One region of the Yersinia sp. KBS0713 genome, then DNA from elsewhere that is predicted to be linked to it. Evidence: predicted binding sites of a transcription regulator. Region 1 holds the regulator's gene; the other holds the start of a gene.

Region 1 (3,422 bases):
ACCCCGCTGACGACCACGGATAAACCGTTACTGACGGTGGATGTGTGGGAACACGCTTATTATATTGATTACCGCAATGCGCGGCCAAAATATCTGGAAAATTTCTGGGCGCTGGTTAACTGGGCATTCGTTGAGAAGAATTTAGCCTGAGAAGGCAATAAGCGCGAGACGATGTGTTAGCACATCAAGCAATAATTAAGGGCGGGTAAACCGCCCTACTTTACTATTTTACCGGCAAGCGGCTTAATTAATTCATTACCGCCACGAAGCTAAAGGCAATAATCATCGCCAGCGCACCAACAGTCGTAATCAGCGACATTTTCAGATTGGTATCCATAAAAACTCCTCAGCCGGTCAGTTTGTCGTAGGGAAAAGGCACATAGTTAGTGTGTTAAAATATCTTCCCACAATTCAGAAAAAAAATCTTGTGCTCATTACGCACTTTATAACTTTGAATACCTCTTTCACTTTTCCTCCAGATCAGCCAAAATTCGCAGTTCATAACTGCATACCGACCAATAACGTCCAATAAATACTCTCAGACAACCAGCTGATTCCATTTTCCAGCCAATAACATGCTTCTGTCTGAGTGGTTTCGCGTCTGCAGGCAAACGATTAACATAATACTTACCTACTGTAACAGGTGAGCTTAGGAGTCATTTTTTTTATGGCAACGATTAAAGATGTGGCCAAACACGCGGGTGTTTCCACCACCACCGTTTCGCACGTGATTAACAAAACGCGTTTCGTCGCCGAAAATACTAAGGCTGCCGTGTGGGCGGCCATTAAAGAACTGCATTATTCACCCAGTGCTGTGGCCCGTAGTTTGAAAGTTAATCACACCAAATCAATTGGTTTACTGGCAACGTCCAGCGAAGCGCCCTATTTTGCTGAAGTGATCGAAGCGGTTGAAAACAGTTGTTATAGCAAGGGTTACACGCTGATTTTATGTAACTCTCATAATAATCTGGATAAACAGAAAGCCTATCTGGCGATGCTGGCACAAAAGCGTGTTGATGGACTGCTGGTGATGTGTTCAGAATATCCCGAGCAGTTGCTGGGGATGCTGGAAGATTATCGTAATATCCCGATGGTGGTGATGGATTGGGGGACAGCACGTGGCGACTTTACTGACTCGATTATCGATAACGCCTTTGAAGGCGGCTATTTGGCTGGACGTTATCTGATTGAGCGCGGTCATCGTGATATCGGCGCTATTCCCGGCCAGCTATCCCGTAATACTGGCGGTGGTCGCCATCAGGGCTTTTTGAAAGCCCTGGAGGAGGCCAATATCACGCTGCGTGATGAATGGGTGGTTCAGGGCGATTTCGAACCGGAGTCCGGTTATAAAGCCATGCACCAGATTCTGACGCAAAAACATCGCCCGACCGCGGTATTCTGTGGCGGCGATATTATGGCGATGGGTGCAATATGCGCAGCCGATGAGCTGGGCTTGCGGGTGCCGCAAGATATTTCAGTGATCGGGTATGATAATGTGCGCAACGCGCGCTACTTCTCCCCTGCGCTGACCACCATTCATCAGCCAAAAGAGCGATTAGGTGAAACCGCTTTTGCGATGTTGCTCGACCGTATTGTCAGCAAGCGCGAAGACCCCCAGACCATTGAGGTGCACCCGAAACTGGTCGAGCGACGTTCTGTTGCGGATGGCCCGTTCCGCGATTATCGCCGCTAACTCTCTTCTGCCGGTAGCAAACTCGGCTACCGGCGCGGTTATTTGCTCTCAGTTGCTGGTGTCGTCATGCTGAGTAGCTGATGGGTTGTCATCTTTCAGCCACTCAGCATTTAGCGTGACACTGTCACCCAAATACGCCAGCAACCATGCCAGTGCCGGTGAGTGGTTGTTCTGCTCCCACGTCAGGCAGCATGGGCTATCCGGTAGCGGTTCAGCCAAGCTTAGCGCTGCCAGCCTCCCTTGCGCAATCAGCGGCGAGACCATATGAGCAGGCACCATGCCAACACATAGCCCCGCGCACAGGCAGTCAATCCCCGTCGCCCAGTCCGGTGCCACCAACCGCTGCTGATTATCTAAGGTCCAGGTGTCCCGTTTCGGCAGGTTGCGCGCGGTATCTTCCAGACAGAGTGCGGGGTAAGGCCGCAACTGATCATCGGTCAGTGGCCCGGTTAACCGCGCTAATGGGTGTTCGACACTCACCACACATTGCCAACTTAAAAAGCCCATGTCGCGAAAAACAAACCGCCCTCCGACTGGCACCGCACGCGTGGCGCCGATGGCCATTTCAGCCTGCCCGTCCACCAGCGCATCCCAGACGCCATTGAACACCTCATAACGTACCCGTAATTCGATATCAGGAAAATGTCGATAGAAATCCAGAACTAAGCGGCGGCTGCGCTGTGGTTTGACGATTTTATCCACCACGATGGTTAACTCCCCTCGCCAGCCATTCGCCACTTGTTGGCATTGACGGCGAGTGCCATTCATTTTTTTGATAACATCGCGAGCTTCTTTGATAAAAACGACACCTGCGGCGGTTAATTCTACGTCACGATGACGCCGTTCAAACAGCGGCACCGCCAGCCACTCTTCAAGCTGGCGCACGGTATAACTTATCGCCGATGGCACACGGTGCAATTCTTGAGCGGCGGCACTGAAGCTACCGGTACGTGCGACCGCGTCAACCACATCCAGCGAGTATTCAGACCACATTATCTTCTGCTCCTGTTGCTCATTTATTCAGACATCAAATATTTTGATAGCATGGCGCAAATATTACCGTTTCACAATCGAATCACTCGCCGGATAGAATGCCCCCGCAATAAAATTGCCTGTAATAATACATTTACAATAACAACATATTGACAACAGCAACGCCTGCAACATTTTCACATTGAGAATAAAGAATGAAAACCACCTCTAGCTTCATGTTCTACCTGGCTGGCTTAAGTATGCTGGGTTATCTGGCCACCGACATGTATTTGCCCGCCTTTGGCGCAATGCAACAAGAGCTGCAAACCTCCGCCGGTGCCATCAGTGCCAGTCTGAGCATCTTCCTCGCCGGTTTCGCTATCGCCCAACTTATCTGGGGGCCGGTATCGGATAAAATAGGTCGTAAACCGGTGCTGTTGGTCGGGTTGGGGTTATTTGCTATCGGCTGTCTGGGGATTTTGTGGGTTGAGACTGCCACCCAGTTATTAATCCTGCGTTTTATTCAAGCGGTGGGGGTCTGTTCTGCCGCCGTGAGCTGGCAAGCCTTAGTGGTGGATCGTTATCGCGACGGTAAAGCCAACCGCGTATTCGCAACTATCATGCCGCTGGTGGCGTTGTCGCCGGCACTGGCACCTTTGCTGGGTGCCTGGCTGTTAAATCACTTCAGTTGGCGCGCCATTTTTGTCGTTCTGCTGGCCGTTACTCTGCTGCTCCTGATCCCAACGGCGCTGTTGAA
Region 2 (3,422 bases), 1.8 Mb from region 1:
CTTGCGCCCATTGTGCAATATTCCCCACTGCTGCCTCCCGTAGGAGTCTGGACCGTGTCTCAGTTCCAGTGTGGCTGGTCATCCTCTCAGACCAGCTAGGGATCGTCGCCTAGGTGAGCCATTACCCCACCTACTAGCTAATCCCATCTGGGTTCATCCGATGGCGTGAGGCCCGAAGGTCCCCCACTTTGCTCTTACGAGGTCATGCGGTATTAGCTACCGTTTCCAGTAGTTATCCCCCTCCATCAGGCAGATCCCCAGACATTACTCACCCGTCCGCCGCTCGCCGGCGAAGTAGTAAACTACTTCCCGCTGCCGCTCGACTTGCATGTGTTAGGCCTGCCGCCAGCGTTCAATCTGAGCCATGATCAAACTCTTCAATTTAAGATTTGTTTGATTTGCTACCGAAGTAGCGATGCTCAAAGATTACTTTCTGCAAATATGCATTCGAACCGAAGTTCAAATGTGTACTGCTTTGGTCACTCTTCAAGACTTTGATATTGCTTCTGCCTGCCGAAACAGGCTTCGATATCGTCTTGCGAGTGCCCACACAGATTGTCTGATAAATTGTTAAAGAGCAGTGAGTTAGCAACCTTCCGGTCAGTAACTCGAGGTGCGCATATTACGCTTTCCTCACTCAGAGTCAACTACTTATTTCGTTGAATTTCTCTGTTCTCTTTGCCGGTCACTTAACTACTTGATTCGTTGTGTGCCGTCTCGATGGATGCGCATTATAGGGAGTTCCGCGCAGGCCGCAACTGCTAATTTCAATAAAAATGATCGTTTGCTGCATTCCACAGCAAAACCCCGCTTTATACCCTGTTGTGCACAAACTTATCCACAGATGTGATCTGAACTGAAAATTGACGAGCATCACGCAATCGTTTTCGCTACAATTCCCCGCGTCGAAATTGCAGAGCGGTATTCATCAAATATCGCCTTTGCGGATCGATTTTTATCAAAATAGTGCCAGTCAGGCCCAAATTAAGCGGGTTTTTCCGTTTATCCTAGCCAGCAAGGCTCTAACGACAGGCTGGCAGTCCTCTTTTCGGGACGTTATCTGAATCTGTTCCTCTATATAGAGAGAAGTACCAGGTAGAGATTCACGTAACGCTCTATTTATAGCGAATGAAAAACTGCGATTCCAAAGCCAAGGGATAAAACCATGCAACAACGCCGTCCAATCCGCCGTGCTCTGCTTAGTGTGTCTGATAAAGCGGGTATCATTGAATTTGCCGCAGCGCTTTCTCAGCGTGGCATCGAGTTACTCTCCACCGGTGGGACTGCCCGCCTGTTGGCCGATGCTGGCCTGCCAGTCACCGAAGTTTCTGATTACACCGGTTTCCCGGAAATGATGGATGGCCGCGTTAAGACTCTGCATCCAAAAATCCATGGCGGTATTCTCGGTCGCCGTGGTCAAGACGATGCCATCATGACTGAACATGATATTCAGCCGATCGATATGGTGGTCGTCAATCTGTATCCTTTTGCTGAAACCGTGGCGCGTCCAGATTGTTCACTGGAAGATGCCGTTGAGAATATTGATATCGGCGGGCCAACCATGGTGCGCTCTGCGGCGAAGAATCATAAAGATGTCGCCATCGTGGTGAAGAGCAGTGACTATGCCGCTATCATTACCGAGCTGGATAATAATGACGGCTCGCTGACCTACCCAACCCGCTTCAATCTGGCGATTAAAGCATTCGAGCATACCGCTGCCTACGACAGCATGATCGCCAACTACTTTGGCACCATGGTTCCGGCGTACCACGGCGAGACCGAGCAGCCCGCAGGTCACTTCCCGCGAACCCTGAATCTTAACTATATTAAGAAGCAGGATATGCGTTACGGTGAAAACAGCCACCAGCAAGCTGCCTTCTATATAGAAGAGAATCTGAAAGAAGCTTCCGTCGCTGCCGCAGAGCAGCTGCAAGGCAAAGCGCTCTCTTACAACAACATCGCCGATACTGATGCCGCACTTGAGTGTGTGAAGGAGTTCAGCGAACCTGCCTGTGTGATAGTCAAACACGCTAACCCTTGTGGCGTAGCGATTGGTGACTCCACTCTTGCCGCTTACGAAAGCGCATACAAAACTGACCCTACCTCTGCTTTCGGCGGCATTATTGCTTTTAACCGTGAGTTAGATGCCGCTACCGCTCAGGCGATCATCAGCCGCCAGTTTGTGGAGGTGATTATCGCGCCAAGTGTCAGCGCCGATGCCCTGAGTGTTCTGGCTGCCAAACAAAACGTGCGTGTGTTGATCTGTGGTCAGTGGCAGGCGCGCTCTGCCGGTCTGGATTTCAAACGTGTGAATGGCGGTTTGCTGGTACAAGATCGTGATTTAGGTATGGTGACAGAAGCGGATCTGCGCGTGGTGTCTAAACGCCAGCCAACCGCGCAAGAGCTGCGTGATGCGCTGTTCTGCTGGAAAGTGGCTAAGTTCGTTAAATCCAATGCCATTGTTTATGCCCGCGATAATATGACCATAGGGATAGGCGCAGGCCAGATGAGCCGTGTTTACTCTGCCAAGATTGCCGGGATCAAAGCCGCCGACGAAGGTTTACAGGTTGCCGGCTCCGCCATGGCGTCTGATGCCTTCTTCCCGTTCCGTGATGGCATTGATGCCGCCGCTGCCGTTGGCATCACTTGCGTGATCCAGCCGGGTGGTTCTATCCGCGATGACGAAGTGATTGCTGCCGCAGATGAACACAACATCGCGATGATCTTTACTGACATGCGTCATTTCCGTCATTAATTAAACCGCTTAACGGAGTCACCCGATGAATATTTTGATTATTGGTAACGGTGGGCGCGAACACGCACTAGGCTGGAAAGCCGCGCAATCGCCTTTAGCGGATAAAATCTATGTCGCGCCGGGCAATGCCGGTACGGCGCTGGAACCTCGATTAGAAAACGTGGCTATCGCCGCGACAGATATTGCAGGCTTGCTGGCCTTTGCTCAAAGCCACGATATCGGCCTGACCATTGTTGGCCCGGAAGCACCGTTAGTGATTGGCGTGGTGGATGCATTCCGTGACGCGGGTCTGACTATCTTCGGCCCAACGCAAGCGGCAGCTCAGTTGGAAGGCTCCAAAGCGTTCACCAAAGATTTCCTGGCGCGCCACCATATCCCAACCGCGTTCTACCAGAATTTCACTGAGGTCGAACCCGCGCTGGCTTATGTTCGCAAGATTGGCGCACCAATTGTGATTAAGGCTGACGGACTGGCAGCAGGTAAAGGCGTGATTGTCGCCATGACGTTGGAAGAGGCGGAAACTGCCGTTCACGACATGTTGGCAGGTAATGCTTTTGGTGATGCTGGCCACCGTATCGTGGTGGAAGAGTTCCTCGACGGCGAAGAAGCCAGCTTTATCGTGATGGTTGATGGCAAGAATGTGCTACCAATGGCCACCAGTCAGGAT

The links. The regulator PurR, encoded in region 1, represses purine synthesis genes. The targets are predictions, from matches to a motif close to CANGCAAACGTTTGCNTG.
Positions count from the first base shown of each region.
Region 2: the regulator PurR is predicted to act here: its motif matches at 875-892, upstream of purH (bifunctional phosphoribosylaminoimidazolecarboxamide formyltransferase/IMP cyclohydrolase).

Region 1 covers NZ_CP042173.1:2,070,106-2,073,527, reverse strand. Annotated here, with positions in the region: gene sodB (superoxide dismutase [Fe]) at 1-150, shown strand, start outside; gene FFE93_RS09685 (YnhF family membrane protein) at 248-337, opposite strand; gene purR (HTH-type transcriptional repressor PurR) at 668-1,693, shown strand; gene punR (DNA-binding transcriptional activator PunR) at 1,742-2,686, opposite strand; gene punC (purine nucleoside transporter PunC) at 2,881-3,422, shown strand, end outside.
Region 2 covers NZ_CP042173.1:318,320-321,741, reverse strand. Annotated here, with positions in the region: rRNA gene FFE93_RS01505 (16S ribosomal RNA) at 1-384, opposite strand, end outside; gene purH (bifunctional phosphoribosylaminoimidazolecarboxamide formyltransferase/IMP cyclohydrolase) at 1,166-2,755, shown strand; gene purD (phosphoribosylamine--glycine ligase) at 2,781-3,422, shown strand, end outside.